DNA from 2 places in the Phyllobacterium sp. CCNWLW183 genome. Region 1 is predicted to be linked to the other one. Evidence: riboswitches for the same ligand, from Rfam matches in the RefSeq annotation. Region 1 holds a riboswitch; the other holds the start of a gene.
What was found. Region 1 has a riboswitch for thiamine pyrophosphate ahead of thiE (thiamine phosphate synthase). Riboswitches for the same ligand answer to the same signal wherever they lie in the genome.

Region 1 (7,491 bases):
GACGACGATTTCCAGCGACGCTTCAAGCAGATTCTTGAGTTCGAATGGCGTGTCGGAACCCCAGCGCTTCACATAAGCGAAGATAGCAACCGTAATCATCATCAAGACGGTCATGACGATGCCGGGCACAATACCGGCCATAAACAGCGCGCCAATGGAAACATTGGCCATCATGCCATAGATCACAAAAGGCAGGGATGGCGGGAAAATAGGGCCAAGCGTTGCCGAAGCTGCCGTAACGCCAACCGCTGCTTCCACCGGATAGCCATGATCCTTCATCGCCTTGATTTCGATTGTGCCGATACCGGCGGCATCCGCCAGTGCCGTTCCCGACATGCCGGAGAAGATTACCGAGCCAATAATATTGACCTGCGCCAGTCCGCCCTTCATCCATCCCACAAGCGAAACCGCAAAGGAATAGATGCGGCCTGTAACACCGGCCGAATTCATCAGATTACCGGCGAGAATGAAAAACGGCACGGCGAGCAGCGGAAAGCTCTCAACCCCGGCGATCATGCGCTGAGCGACAATAATGTCGGGTGCAACACCGAAAAACACGAGATAGAGCACTGACGCCACGGCCATCGAAATTGCGACCGGCACACCGACAATCATCAATAGTAGAAATGAACCAACAAGCAGCAACATTGATCAGCCCTCGACGCTCTGGAATTCTTCGGGACGTTCCAGAACGGAATAGCCACGGCGGATATTGGCAATAAAAACCTGAATGGAACGAAGCAGCATCAGGACGAAAGATAAGAGAACCCCGTAAAAAACGATGTTGCGCGGCAGATCGATTGTCACCATCATTTCGTCGGCAACAATCTCGACATAGCGCCACATCAACCACACAGCGTAGATAAAAAAGCCAATGCGAACGAGATCGACAAAAGTTGCAAGAATGCGGGCAATGGGAGCAGGCAGATAGTGGTAAAGCACATCCACCTGAATGTGGCGCGAGACGCGAACACACATGACGGAGCCGAGAAATACGACGCCGATCAGGCAATTGATGGCGATTTCCTCTGTCCAGGCATAGCTGTCATTGAGGACATAGCGTGTGAAAAACTGCAGGAAAACGCAGCCGGTCATCAGCCAGAAGACGACGAGTGTCAGCCAGTCTTCAACCGCATATTCGCGCAGGTTAATAACCGGCGCCGCATCCTCGAATGAATGGGCAATTTCTTCCGCTGTGATCTGTGTATGAACTTCCTTGGACATGGCTGTCTCCGTCCTCAGGGCAGAAAAAGAGGCCGGGAGCCAAGGCTGCCCGGCCAGACTGATAGGTTACTTGATGGCGCGAATGGCTTCCCAGTCGGACTTTTCGTAACCGAAGTCTTCAAACTTCACCTTCTCCAGAACGGTCTTTTCAAAGTCAGCCTTGTCGACATCGGTGACTGACAGGCCACGTTCCTTGAAACTCGCAACAAGTTCCTTTTCCCTGGCGGCAATCGTCTTGGTGGTCTTTTCGGCGGCTTCCTGCATCACATCGCCGAAGATTTTCTTGTCTTCGTCGCTAAGGTTGGCCCAAAGCTGCTTGGAAATGACGGTATTCAGGTGATCGACAATATGGCCGGTCAAAATGATGTTCTTCTGAACTTCGAAGAACTTCTTGGCCTCAATCGTCGTCAGCGGATTTTCCTGCGCTTCGACAGTGCCGTTCTGCAATGCCAGATAGACTTCGGCAAAAGCGATTGGCGTTGTGTTGGCGCCGCAGGCACGCGGCATTGCCAGATAGGCTGGAACGTCCGGGACACGGATTTTCAACCCGGCCATATCCGAACACTTGGCGATGGGCCTGTTGGCGGTAGTGTGACGCGTGCCATAATAGCTGACCGATGCAATATGATTGCCGGTCTTTTCCTCGTAGCCAGCGGCAAGCCGCTTGAAGACATCGCTTTTGGTATAGGCGATCAGATGGTCGGAATCGCGGAAGATATAGGGGAAATAGGTAACGCCGATCGGCTTGGAATCACGGGCAGCAAAGCTTGAACCCGAAATGATGATATCCACTGTGCCGAGCTTCAATCCCTGGTTGATATCAGCTTCCTTACCAAGCTGAGATGCAGGGAACACGTCAATCTTGTAACGGCCATTGGTGCGCTTGGCGATTTCTTCCGCCGCCCATACGGACTCCGTATGGAATGGTTCGGACGTCTCATAGACGTGCGCCCATTTCAGCGTGGTCTGCGCCTGTGCAACCACTGCCGAAATGGCAAGCGCCGCAGCAGCACCAAGAAGTGTAGCCAGTTTGAATTTCATTGTTATTTCCTCCCTTATTGAATTTAGTTCGCGTTATTTCTGTCGAGACATCTTTGCAGATTGGTCTCTTTCCGTTTCCAGCTCCTCGTCGAAACTTCTGGAAAATCTCAGCTGCGATTGATGCAGATGATATTGCATCGCAGATTTTGCGCGAGCGGGATCACCACCTGCTATGGCATCGCGTACTGCACGGTGCTCCTCAAAAGCCTCCCGCCATGAAGCCGCACTCTCGAAATAACTGGCCAGCCTGGTGAAATAAGGCGTCATGCGCTGGTCGAATAACTCTCCGACAACGCGGTCGAGCGCGGAATTTTCCATGATGCCGGCAATGGTCGTGTGGAAGGTGCGATCGAGCGCAATCGACACCTGCGGGTTGTTGAATGTGCGCGCCATTTGCGTCAGCACATCGTCCATCGCTTCTATATGTTTCGTTGTCACTGTGCGGGCGGCTTCTTCGGCAATAGCGCACTCGATCAGCGCGCGTGCCCGCAATAGCTCGAACGGCCCTTCAAGCTCGTCAGGCTGAATCCGCAGGTGTTTCTCCCGCGGCGACCGCGCCACGTAAACACCTGATCCCATGCGAATATGGATGAGCCCCTCGACCTCGAGGGCAATCAAAGCCTCACGAATGGTGGGACGGGAAACGCCAAGTTCCTCCGCCAGTTCACGTTCACCGGGCAACCGCTCTCCGACACCAAGCTGACCATGTTCGATCTGGCTTCGTATCTGGTCTGCCACCTGCCGGTAAAGCCGGCGTGACTGAATGGCTGCGAACATTTAAACCTCCCCACCCGGCTTCCCATTTCCGGCAACTGGTAAACTGGCCTTACCAATATATAACTGATACATTGATATATATGAGCGAGTCAACCGCTGGTTCGGATCGGTTTTAACAGGGCAGGTTTTCGCAACTTGTCTCGCCTTGACAGGGCGCCCATGAGCATTGTTACATTTTGTATCAGAAAGTGATTGCCTCTAAACCGAACGAACGCGCTATGAGAAACCAATCGTTAAAAGAGATGCTTCGTCAAACCGGTGATAAATGCTGCCTGATACACGATCACTTCGGACCTTTGCTTGCTTGAGTTTCGCCTTGGTTTTGGGCGCTTGCACCACGACTGATCCCAAGCTGCCCGAGGCTGCATCACTGCCAATTCCTGAACAATCTCCGCGTGTTGCTGCGGCCGAAGCGCCCGCTAATTCCGATGTGGCCACGGACAGCAAGAGCACCGTCACGGTTGCCACAAGCACGAGAAGCGCCCCTGAATTCAAAGATAACGGTACGCCGCTCGACAGTTTGATTTCAAAATATTCGGTTGCCTACGAAGTGCCTGAATCGCTGGTTCGCCGCATTGTGCATCGGGAAAGCCGCGGTAATCCACAGGCTCGCAACGGTCCCTATTGGGGTCTGATGCAGATGTTGCCCGCGACAGCACGCGGCATGGGTCACACCGGCTCTGCGCAAGATTTGCTGGATGCAGAAACAAATCTCAAATTTGGCGTGAAGTATCTTGCTGGCGCCTACAAGGTTGCCGATAACAATCCTGATCAGGCCGTGCGGCTTTACGCTCGCGGCTATTATTATCAGGCCAAGAAAAAGGGCCTTCTGGAAGAGACCGGCCTGAAACCGTCAAGCACGCCTGTTGCACCCGCGACGATGACGGCGATGGCTCCCGCTGAAACACCGGCTGCCATGCCGGCGCAACTCGCTTATTCAGAAGAACCCGCTGTGGCGTTTCCGGCAGCGATCCCGTTGCCGATGCAACGGCCTGACATTGCTTCGGCAGCCTCCACCAGTGGAGCAACTACAGGCTTGAGCAACGCGACACCAGCCAGCACCGCCGCTCCACTCTGAAATCAAAACTGCACCGGTGCTGCTAGGCCGCCCACCAGCGATGGAAGTGGTGGACCGGCCCACGCCCGCTGCCGACTTTGAGCATTTCGCCAGCCGCCATGGCAGCCGTCAGATAGTCCTTGGCTTCACTAACGGCACCATGCAGAGCCATTCCTTTTGCCAGGCCAGCGGCAATGGCAGACGCCAGTGTGCATCCAGTACCATGATCATTGACTGTCTTGATACGCGGCGTCGAAAATCGCTCCATTCCGGACCCATCAAGCAGGATATCGGTGCTCATATCCCCCTTGGCATGTCCGCCCTTTATAAGTACGGCTGAGGGACCGAGTTCGAGCAGCTTTTTCGCTTGCCGCACCATCTGGGCTTCATCTTCGGCAATCGGCATATTTGTTAGCAAGGCCGCCTCCGGCAAATTGGGAGTCAGCAGCAGCGCGCGCGGCAAGAGAAGCTGGCGCAGAGCGTCGATTGCCGCTGGCTCCAGCAAAGGGTCGCCCGCAGTTGCAACCATGACAGGATCGAACACCGCTTTGCGCTGCCAGCGATCAAGCCCCTGCGCAATTGTCTCTATGGTTGATACTGTCGATACCATGCCGATCTTGATTGCATTCACCTCAAGGTCGGAAAGAACCGCGTCCATCTGAGCCCGGATGATATCGGGCGAAAGATTCTCAATGGCCGTAACACCATGGGTGTTCTGCGCAGTGATCGCGGTGAGCACACTCGCGCCATAAACACCGAGCGCCGAGAAGGTTTTCAAATCGGCCTGGATTCCTGCCCCGCCGCCGCTGTCAGACCCGGCAATAGTCAGCGCTATTGCGGTCATGCTGGCTCTCTTACCTGCAATGCCTCATCCACCGCCGACCGCAAAGTGTGCGCCGCTCCTTGCGGATCGTCCTGACGGAAGATCGCAGAAATGACCGCTACACCATCAGCACCCGCTTCAATGGCAAGCGGCGTGCGCTCGAGCCCAATACCGGCGATAGCGCCTATAGGCAAATGCGGTTTTGCCTTGCGTATGATGGCAGCCAGGCGCTTGAACCCGTCAAAGCCGATCGGTTGCAGGTTTTCCTTGGTGGGTGTTTCAAACAGGCCGCCAATACAGGCATAGTCAATATCGCCATCAATCGCTGCTTGCGCGTCCGGTTCATTCTTGACGGTCAGTCCGATAATCGCATTTGGCCCGAGGAGATGTCGGACATCGGCAACCGCCATGTCTTCGCGCCCCACATGGACACCTTCCACGCCTACGGCAAGCGCAACATCAATCCGGTCATTGACGAGCAGCGGCACGCCTGTCGCCTTGATCGCGGCGTGTATCTGCCGTGCACGATCAATCATGTCACGCGTTGCGGAGTTTTTGTCACGATATTGGATAATTGTTGCACCGCCACGCACCGCAGCCAGAGCCAGCGCCCCTAAATCCTTGTCGGGGCCAATAGCATCAAAATCGACAATGGCATTTAGGCGGTAATCTACATTTGGCACGTCACGGACTCCATTTTCAAAACTGGAGACCCGGATATGTGCGAAGAAAGACGAACCAGCGCGATAATTGCTCAATTCCCGTTCCTACGCCGGCATGATCCGGATCAGGTTCAAGGGTCTTGGCTCAGCGCCATCTCAGCATCGTACGATGCCCCCCTCGGAATGAACTCATGATGAGATGGCGCATCGTGGAAGTCAATGCGCAGGTGTGGTTCGGGTTATTGGGTCAACATAACTTTAGAGAAGTCATACGTGCAGCCTGTGGTCAGGTCGTATTCAAAATCGGGATCGGTGCCGCCCCCGTCTTCCCAGCCATGATGCTCCTTCTCGCCCTTGCAGTTCATGAGATCGTCCATGACAAAAGCATCTTTTTCTTCCGCCGTAGTCGTGGTTGCGCCGTTCAACGCCAATCGCCACGCATCATATCTTCTGTTGCTTTTAACCAAGAAAGCATGGGCACTATTCAGCCGCTTACTATAGTCACTGAAAGTGAGATTTTCAGGGATGCTCGTTAGCTGTTCGCGCGAATTGGTTGTCGCGACACATTTCTTCTGCAACGACCCATCGCGATTTTTTGGGTTAACATAACCAATGGGACAACCTTCCTTTTTCACAATCATAGTGAAGTAGAGTTCACTCACTTCGCCCAATGCAAACGTCTGCGCTTTGTTTACCTCAGGCTTAGAAGTACCTTGCCCGTCCACTTGCTGGGGATTTGTATATTCGATTGAGGCAACCTCGTGTTCCGTTCCATCTTTCCTAACGGCGATCATGGATATCTTTTTATAATAGATTCCCTTGACTTTCGTTATGTTGAAGGTCGCCTCAGTGGGTGAAATTGCGCTCGAAGCTACCGCTTTCACTGCTACGTTTATTGTGTCTTGGTTCAGTACCTTCATAAATGTCGTACCCATCGACGTCGACAGTGTAAGAACGATCTGCGGTGGAATGCTTTCAATTGCAGTGACATTCTTGATGATTCCGCGTGCGTCGTAATCCGCAACATTCGCGCGTAAACTTTCAAGAATGCGCGCATTTACCGGCTTGAGGTCCTTGCCATCATAGATCTCTGCACCCGACAGCACGGCTGCGTCCGCTGCGTTTTGCAGTTGCGAACGATCGCTGCTTGCGCGGGTATAATCCACGGCAAGCCCGGTCATTCCCACCATAGGTACGAGCAACAATGCAAATGTGACGGCTGTCGCGCCACTACGGTCTTTCAGAAAGTTTCTTATTTTTTTCATGGCCCACTCCAGTCGCTGGGCAGACCATTGATTCAGCCATGTGAATGACGGCTTATGAAATTCATTCAGATTTTCACCATTCTGCATTCAGGCAGTAAAGAGCGCCTGAATGTTCAGCAATGGTAAAAATCCGGTGAACCTTACAGCTCTATATGGATGCTTCCGGCCGGACAAAACCCTCGCTCGCCAAAAGAAGATTGCGCGTGTAATCTTCCTTCACAGCATGACGGGCAAGGTCTGTCGCCGACAGGCGTTCCACCTCTGCGCCATTCTGCATTACCATCAGCCGGTCGCACATATGGGTGACCACCGCCAGATCATGGCTGACCATCAGGAAGGTCAGCTTTCTATCCCGCCTTATCTGCTCCAGCAGGTTGAGAACTTCCGCTTGTACCGAAGCATCAAGGGCTGATGTCGGTTCATCAAGAAGCAGGATTGAAGGCTCCAGGATCAATGCACGGGCAATGGCGACACGCTGGCGTTGACCGCCGGAAAGCTGATGCGAATAGCGAAAGCGAAAGCTTGAACCAAGGCCCACTTCATCAAGCGCGCGCAGGATACGTTTTTCGATATCGGCAAAGCCATGCACGACCAATGGTTCCAGCAACAGGCGATCCACCGTCTGGCGCGGATGCAGCGAGC
Region 2 (7,491 bases), on a different contig from region 1:
TTGATCCGGCCAATGCTCCAGCACGCGCGACAGGTGAAGCCAAGCTTGCAACACCGGAATATAAGGTTGAAATCATCATCACGGCTGCAATCTAAAGATTGCGTATCCAAGTTTAATTGCTTGGGTGCACTGGATTTTTGGCGCGGGAATGAATAAAGTCCGCGCTTCTCCGGATTGCCGTTGTGGCAATTCTTCAAACGCTTGTCTGATTGTGGCCAGTTTTGGTACTGCAAGACGAGGCAAGCATGGGTAAGGAAAACGATTGCAAGTTCTCGTCCGTGATAACAATGTTGAACAAGCCCTACGGGTCTTGAAGAAAAAGATGCAGCGCGAAGGTCTATTTCGCGAAATGAAGGCCCGTCAGGCTTTCGAGAAGCCTTCTGAACGTCGTGTTCGCGAAAAAGCAGAAGCCGTTAGCCGCGCCCGCAAGGCCGCCCGCAAGCAGGCTCAACGCGAAGGCTTGTTGCCTGGACCAAAGAAAAAAGAACGTGTTGCACGCCCTGGCGCGCCAGCAGGTAACGACTATAATAATAATCGCTAATATCTGACGGGCTTTAACGCCCTTCATTGTGACGACAAACCCGCATGGCCAAATCGCTATAGCGGGTTTCGTTTTTTGTGGGACTACGCAGACATTCCGGGCAGTTTCAAAAAAGTGCCTTCTTGTGCGATGGGTCAATGTCTTTACTTATCGACTATCGCAGTTTTGGAGATATGATACTATGGCACTCAGGCTCAATATTATAATCGCAAGCACGCGGCCCGGGCGTGGTGGTCCTGCTGTAGCAAAGTGGTTCAACGAATTCGCCAAGCAGGATGGCAAGTTCGACCCTGTGCTTATCGATTTGGCTGATTTCAAGTTGCCGGTCTATGACGAACCGAATCATCCCCGCATGAAAAAATACGAACATCCGCATACAAAGAAGTGGAGTGAGGCGATTGAGCCGGCCGACGCTTACATCTTTGTCATGCCTGAATATGACTACAACGCGCCACCTTCGCTCATCAATGCCTTGGTCTATTTATGGAATGAGTGGAACTACAAACCTGTAAGCTTTGTAAGTTATGGCGGTGTTTCCGGTGGTTTGCGTGCTACCGAATCGGTCAAAGGGTTGATCTCGGCACTCCGTATGGTTTCGCTTGCAGAAAGCGTTCCCATTCCTTCGTACCAGCAGTTTATCAACGATGATGGCGTGTTCACGCCAAATGAACTGATAACTACCAGCGCCAGCACGGTTTTGACTGAACTTGCAAAATGGGCAGGTGCTCTGAAACCGCTTCGCGCTTCGTAATTTTATGAAGCGCTTGACAGCAATACGTCAGGCGGTTCACTTTAGGCCATTCACCAGGGGAGTCCCGACAAGGGGCTGAGATACTGCTTCAGGCATAGCCAAGCGCAGTGACCCGTTGAACCTGATCCAGTTCACACTGGCGTAGGGACGGTGCAAAGGTTATCGCGCATAGTGCATTCGCACTGAATCCATGATTGGATTCGCGAGGCTTCTTTCATCCTTCCGGCTCAGAACTGGGTTTCCTGCAATAACGCAAAGGAACCTGACGATGACTGCTGTAACAAAAATTACCGAGGCCCCGAAAGTTTCAACCGGGCCGCTTCCCGCGTCAATCAAGATTTATAAACCAGGGCAGATACATGCTGATATTCGCGTTCCCTTGCGCGAAATTGCGGTTCATCCCACCGCTGGTGAGCCAAACCTTGCGGTTTACGATTCATCCGGTCCCTACACTGACGCAACTGCAAGTATCGATATCAATAAAGGGATCGCACGTGTTCGTGAGGCATGGAAAATCGGTCAACAGGCCGATAGCTATTCCTATAAGGGGCGAATAATCCAGTCAGCTGACAATGGCTTCGCCACGGGCGAGCGGCTTACAAGAGAATTTCCTGTTCAATATCAGCCACGCCGCGCTTACGACGGAAAAGCGATTACGCAGCTTGCTTACGCCCGCGCGGGAATTATTACGCCTGAAATGGAATATGTCGCCATAAGGGAGAATCTCGGTCGGGAAGCCGCACGGAACCAAGTTCGGGATGGCGAGTCATTCGGTGCATCGTTACCGGATCATGTGACACCGGAATTCGTACGGGAGGAAATCGCCAGGGGGCGGGCCATCATACCTGCCAATATCAATCATCCTGAGCTTGAGCCTATGATCATAGGTCGGAATTTCCTCGTGAAGATCAATGCCAATATCGGTAATTCCGCCGTCACATCGTCGATGGAGGAGGAAGTCGAAAAGATGGTTTGGGCTATCCGCTGGGGTGGCGATACGGTGATGGACTTGTCGACCGGGCGCAACATCCACAATATTCGCGAGTGGATTATCCGTAATTCGCCGGTTCCCATCGGAACTGTCCCGCTATATCAGGCGCTGGAGAAGGTTGGCGGTATCGCTGAAGATCTGACTTGGGAAGTTTACAGAGATACGCTGATCGAACAGGCAGAGCAGGGCGTCGACTACTTTACTATTCATGCCGGTGTCCGACTGCATTATATTCCACTGACGGTTAATCGTGTCACGGGCATCGTCTCGCGAGGCGGTTCAATCATGGCAAAGTGGTGCCTGCATCATCACCGGGAAAGCTTTCTTTATGAGCATTTCGAGGAAATCTGCGATATTTGCCGTGCTTATGATGTCAGTTTTTCACTCGGTGACGGATTGCGACCCGGTTCAATAGCCGATGCAAACGACGCGGCGCAGTTTGCTGAGCTTGAAACATTGGGTGAACTGACTCAGATCGCTTGGGCCAGAGATTGCCAGGTTATGATCGAAGGTCCCGGTCATGTGCCGATGCACAAGATCAAAGAGAATATGGACAAGCAGCTTGCTGTTTGCGGAGAGGCACCATTCTACACGCTTGGACCGCTGACGACAGACATTGCTCCCGGCTACGATCATATTACCTCTGGCATCGGTGCTGCAATGATCGGCTGGTTTGGCACGGCGATGCTTTGTTATGTTACGCCTAAAGAACATCTGGGATTGCCCAATCGAGACGACGTAAAGGTCGGCGTTATTACCTACAAGATTGCTGCACATGCGGCGGATTTGGCCAAGGGGCATCCGGCGGCGAAGCTTCGAGATGATGCTCTATCCCGTGCGCGCTTTGAGTTTCGCTGGGAGGACCAGTTTAATCTCTCTCTGGATCCTGAGACGGCGAGACTCTACCACGATGAGACCTTGCCGAAAGAAGCGCATAAGGTTGCGCATTTTTGCTCAATGTGCGGGCCGAAGTTTTGCTCAATGCGCATTTCACACGACATTCGTGCGGAGGCTCAAAAAGAAGGCATGGCAGCGATGGCGGAGAAATTCCGCACAGGCGGCGAGCTCTATATGCCGCTCAATGCCGGGGAATGAGGTGAATATTCTGGTGAAAGGGGCCGGCGTTGCCGGCCTCACAGTTGCTTATGAGCTTCGAGCACGTGGAGCCGAAGTGACGATACTAGACCCCTTTGGCGGCGAAAATTCTGCAGCCTCCTGGTATGCCGGTGGCATGCTCGCACCTTGGTGTGAGCGCGAAAGCGCTGAACAGGCTGTCATTGATCTTGGAATGAACGCGGCCAATTGGTGGGAGTCTGTAATTCCCGGATCCGTGAGTCGCAAGGGAACGCTGGTGGTGGCCACACCGCGGGATGTAAAAGAACTGGAGCGCTTTGGCGCGCGGACGTCGGGCTTTGTGCGCATTGGTGAGGAAGCAATTTCGCTGTTGGAGCCCGATCTTGGCGAGGCGGCTTTCCGCAAGGGATTGTTCTTTGAAAGTGAGGCGCATCTGGCGCCACGTCAGGTTCTAACGGAATTAAAGGCAAAACTCGTTGGGTTAGGCGCCCGCTGCGAAACTGGGACGAGCGCCGCTGAAATTTCCAGCTTTGAATGGGTTATCGATTGTACTGGAATCGCGTCTCCAGATATTGATTTGCGGGGCGTGCGTGGCGAAATGCTCATCTTGCGCAGCAAAGACATATCACTGTCACGACCCATACGGCTTATTCACCCGCGGTTCCCGCTTTATATTGTGCCCCGACCGGACCACACTTTCATGGTGGGCGCGACAATGATTGAGAGCGATGCAAATGGACCGGTAACGGCGCGCTCAATGATGGAATTGTTGAACGCTGCCTACAGTGTTCACCCGGCATTTGGTGAAGCCGAAATTATCGAAACCGGAACAGGCGTTCGCCCAGCCTACCCAAATAATCTGCCGCGCGTGGTTAAAACGGGCAATTGCATCAGCATTAACGGACTTTATCGACACGGTTTTCTGCTTGCGCCAGCGATGGCAAAGCAGGCTGCCGACATGATCCTGAAAGAAAGGAGTATACGCCATGAAACTCACCGTGAACGGACAAGCGCATGATGTCTCGGCGCAAACTCTTGAAGCGCTGTTGTTAGAGCTTGAATTTGAGGGTGAATGGCTCGCAACAGCAGTCAATAGTGAGCTTGTACGAGCAAACGAGCGGCAGAATCACACTCTAAAGAATGGTGATCGCATCGAAATTTTGACCCCGAAGCAGGGTGGGTGAAATGTTGAAACTTTATGGCGCCGAAATATCGTCTCGCCTTTTGCTTGGTACGGCGCAGTATCCATCTCCTGCAATTCTTATAGATGCGATTAAAGCTTCAGGAACAGAGATCATAACCGTGTCGTTGCGCCGCGAAATGGCTGGCACGAAAACTGGCGACGGATTTTGGTCCTTGCTTCGTTCCTTGGAATTGCGTGTGTTGCCTAATACAGCCGGGTGTCACACAGTGAAAGAAGCTGTGCTGACTGCGCATATGGCGCGTGACGTTTTTTCTACAGACTGGATCAAGCTTGAAGTCATCGGCAACCACGACACTCTACAACCCGATGTTTTCGCTTTGGTAGAAGCCGCAAGGATTTTGAGCGAAGATGGCTTCAAGGTGTTTCCCTATACAACTGATGACCTCGTCATCGCTGAACGGTTGCTGGAAGCGGGCTGCGATGTTCTCATGCCGTGGTGCGCACCTATTGGTTCAGCCATGGGACCGCTCAATTTGCATGCATTGCGCTCGATACGCGGGCATTTCCCTGAGGTTCCGATTATTATCGATGCTGGCTTGGGTCGGCCGTCGCATGCAGCGGCTGTGATGGAATTGGGATTTGATGCGGTCCTTCTCAATACAGCGGTAGCCAAGGCAGGCAATCCGCCAGCAATGGCACAGGCTTTTGCCAAAGCTGTTGAGGCTGGCCATCAAGCTTATCAAGCGGTCGTGCTGGAGCCGCGCGATATGGCTGTGCCGTCAACGCCTGTAATAGGCAAGGCTGTATTTACATAGGGAGATTACCTGGCCTTTGTAGCAATAACATCGAGCCATTCCGTCGGCTCATTATCGTAACCACTTCCCATATAATTCTTGATCTCGACCAAAGACCAGCTTGAGCCATAAGCCTGCCTAAGCCATTCAGGGGAGGGGTAGTTATAATAACGGCCAAACTTGTCGCGCCCTTCCTGCTTTCCAGCCTTGTAACTGGCATAAAACAAACCGCCTGATTTAAGCGCTCGCTCGATACGCTGAAGAATAGCGGCAAGGTTTGGTCGCGGAACATGTAAAAGACAGGCGTTGGCCCACACAGCATCAAATTTGCTGCGATCCTTGATTTGATCGAACTTCAATACTTTTGCAGGAACGCCCAGACGTTTCTCAGCTTGATAGGCAAGTTCTGGGCTGCCATCGGTAGGTGTAACGTCAAAGCCTAGAGCGAGCATGCGGGCACTGTCATCGCCGCCGCCGCAACCAAGTTCTAGAATGGAGCAATTGCGAGTAAGACGAATAAGAAAGGAATCCAATCGTTCGTATGATCTATGTTCAATGCGATTGGCATAGGTCTCAGCTTCTTCTGAATAAAATCGAAGAGTATCTTGATCTTCAGCGACCACCACATCGTCCTTTTATATATCAAGAATGGCGGGTATTTTCCCCTTTTCGCCATAGATCAGACAATCGGCAATGGTCGTTTTGTCGAGTACCCCGCGTGTTACATTCGCAACTTCGTTGAAAACATGGCGGATTTCACAGGTATCTTCATCGCTGCAGTCCTCGCAGCGCCGGTAGGCAATTTTACTCAAACACGGAAGGGACGCTATGGGACCGTCTATCAGGCGCAGAATTTCGCCGAAAGTAATGTCGTCCGCACCTTTCAGAAGAAGATAGCCACCCATCTTGCCTCTTCGGCTCATGACAATGCCTTCACGCTTTAGGTCTAGCAAAATCTGTTCGAGAAATTTCTTTGGAATATTTTGCTCTTCTGCAATATCCGAAATGAATAAAGCTTTTTCAGAGTCGGCGCGTGCGAGGACGACAAGCGCGCGGAGAGCATATTTGGCTTTTTGCGATATCATTCTTCTTAGCCTACAACCTTCTGGGTGCAGTCATAGCCCTTCGATAAACATTTCCTAGTATAAAAACGTAAAAAATGTGAGTTTTTTTGCGGCGCCCGAATGTCTCAATAATGGCACGTAATGCTCTGAAAAATAATAATTCATTAAGGTTTTTGCTTTGGAAAATACCTTTGTGAAGCCATTTTGATACACGATTAAATCAGTCGTGATTATTGACAAACAATTTCAAGGCGTCATCATTGTCGTTCTATTGCCCGTCAATGGTAAGCCACTTTACAGCCGAGTTATTTTTGGAGGTCGCAATGTATAGTGAAGTCTCAAACATCTTCAATCGAGCGGAGCGTTTATGGCGTGAGGTATTCACGTCTGATAACATCAAATTCGATGCTCGTAATTCTGAGAATTGCGCCGATGATAAAGCTCCTGTGAAGAAGCGGCGCAACTCGGGCGAGGAAGATTTTCTGTGGTGCTGGCAGCATCGTGGTTTTTGGTAAACCGACAGCCTGAGACCCGAAGTATATCAATTAATGCGGGCGACCTGGAGCATCGCCGTCGTTTGCCCTGATTTTCCCAGTTCATAGTATTTTGTTTCTATTATTTGCGGTTCCTTGGAAAGGTAACCCTTCCTTCCGCCCGTTTTTACCGACAGTCTTAGAATAATTGTCCGTGAAGCCGGAGAGCAGGCGGATTGGGTGTGGCTTGAAAAGTAGATTGGGCGATTATCGCCTCCGACTGGGAGAATTTCATGAAAAAATTGGTTGCTTTTGCGGCTTTGGCGCTGAGCTTTGCTTTAACTCCTGCACAAGCGGCAGAAGAGCCTACGGAAATTCTCAATGTCTCTTACGATATCTCCCGTGAACTTTACGAGCAGATCAACAAAGCTTTTAGCGCTGCTTACAAGGTACAGGTCGGTAAGGACATTACGGTAAACCAGTCGCATGCGGGCTCATCGAAGCAGGCGCGCTCCATTCTTGAAGGCCTTGAGGCTGACGTTGTAACGTTCAATCAGGTGACCGACGTGCAAGTGTTGCACGATAAGGGAAATTTGATCCCAGCCGATTGGCAATCACGCCTTCCCAACAATTCATCGCCATATTATTCCCTTCCTGCT

Region 2: another riboswitch for thiamine pyrophosphate. It lies ahead of thiC (phosphomethylpyrimidine synthase ThiC); the one in region 1 lies ahead of thiE (thiamine phosphate synthase).

Annotation. Positions count from the first base shown of each region.
Region 1 is NZ_JBBCBN010000003.1:425,806-433,296, forward strand. It holds gene V9K95_RS10205 (TRAP transporter large permease) at 1-648, opposite strand, end outside; gene V9K95_RS10210 (TRAP transporter small permease) at 652-1,224, opposite strand; gene V9K95_RS10215 (sialic acid TRAP transporter substrate-binding protein SiaP) at 1,291-2,265, opposite strand; gene V9K95_RS10220 (FadR/GntR family transcriptional regulator) at 2,299-3,042, opposite strand; gene V9K95_RS23685 (transglycosylase SLT domain-containing protein) at 3,347-4,120, shown strand; gene thiD (bifunctional hydroxymethylpyrimidine kinase/phosphomethylpyrimidine kinase) at 4,143-4,943, opposite strand; gene thiE (thiamine phosphate synthase) at 4,940-5,605, opposite strand; TPP riboswitch at 5,670-5,773, opposite strand; gene V9K95_RS10240 (TadE/TadG family type IV pilus assembly protein) at 5,824-6,849, opposite strand; gene V9K95_RS10245 (ABC transporter ATP-binding protein) at 6,998-7,491, opposite strand, start outside.
Region 2 is NZ_JBBCBN010000001.1:727,840-735,330, reverse strand. It holds gene V9K95_RS03445 (RidA family protein) at 1-95, shown strand, start outside; gene rpsU (30S ribosomal protein S21) at 263-541, shown strand; gene V9K95_RS03435 (NAD(P)H-dependent oxidoreductase) at 723-1,292, shown strand; TPP riboswitch at 1,338-1,458, shown strand; gene thiC (phosphomethylpyrimidine synthase ThiC) at 1,561-3,378, shown strand; gene thiO (glycine oxidase ThiO) at 3,380-4,375, shown strand; gene thiS (sulfur carrier protein ThiS) at 4,344-4,541, shown strand; gene V9K95_RS03415 (thiazole synthase) at 4,543-5,316, shown strand; gene V9K95_RS03410 (class I SAM-dependent methyltransferase) at 5,322-5,918, opposite strand; gene V9K95_RS03405 (RrF2 family transcriptional regulator) at 5,931-6,380, opposite strand; gene V9K95_RS03400 (hypothetical protein) at 6,683-6,874, shown strand; gene V9K95_RS03395 (sulfate ABC transporter substrate-binding protein) at 7,126-7,491, shown strand, end outside.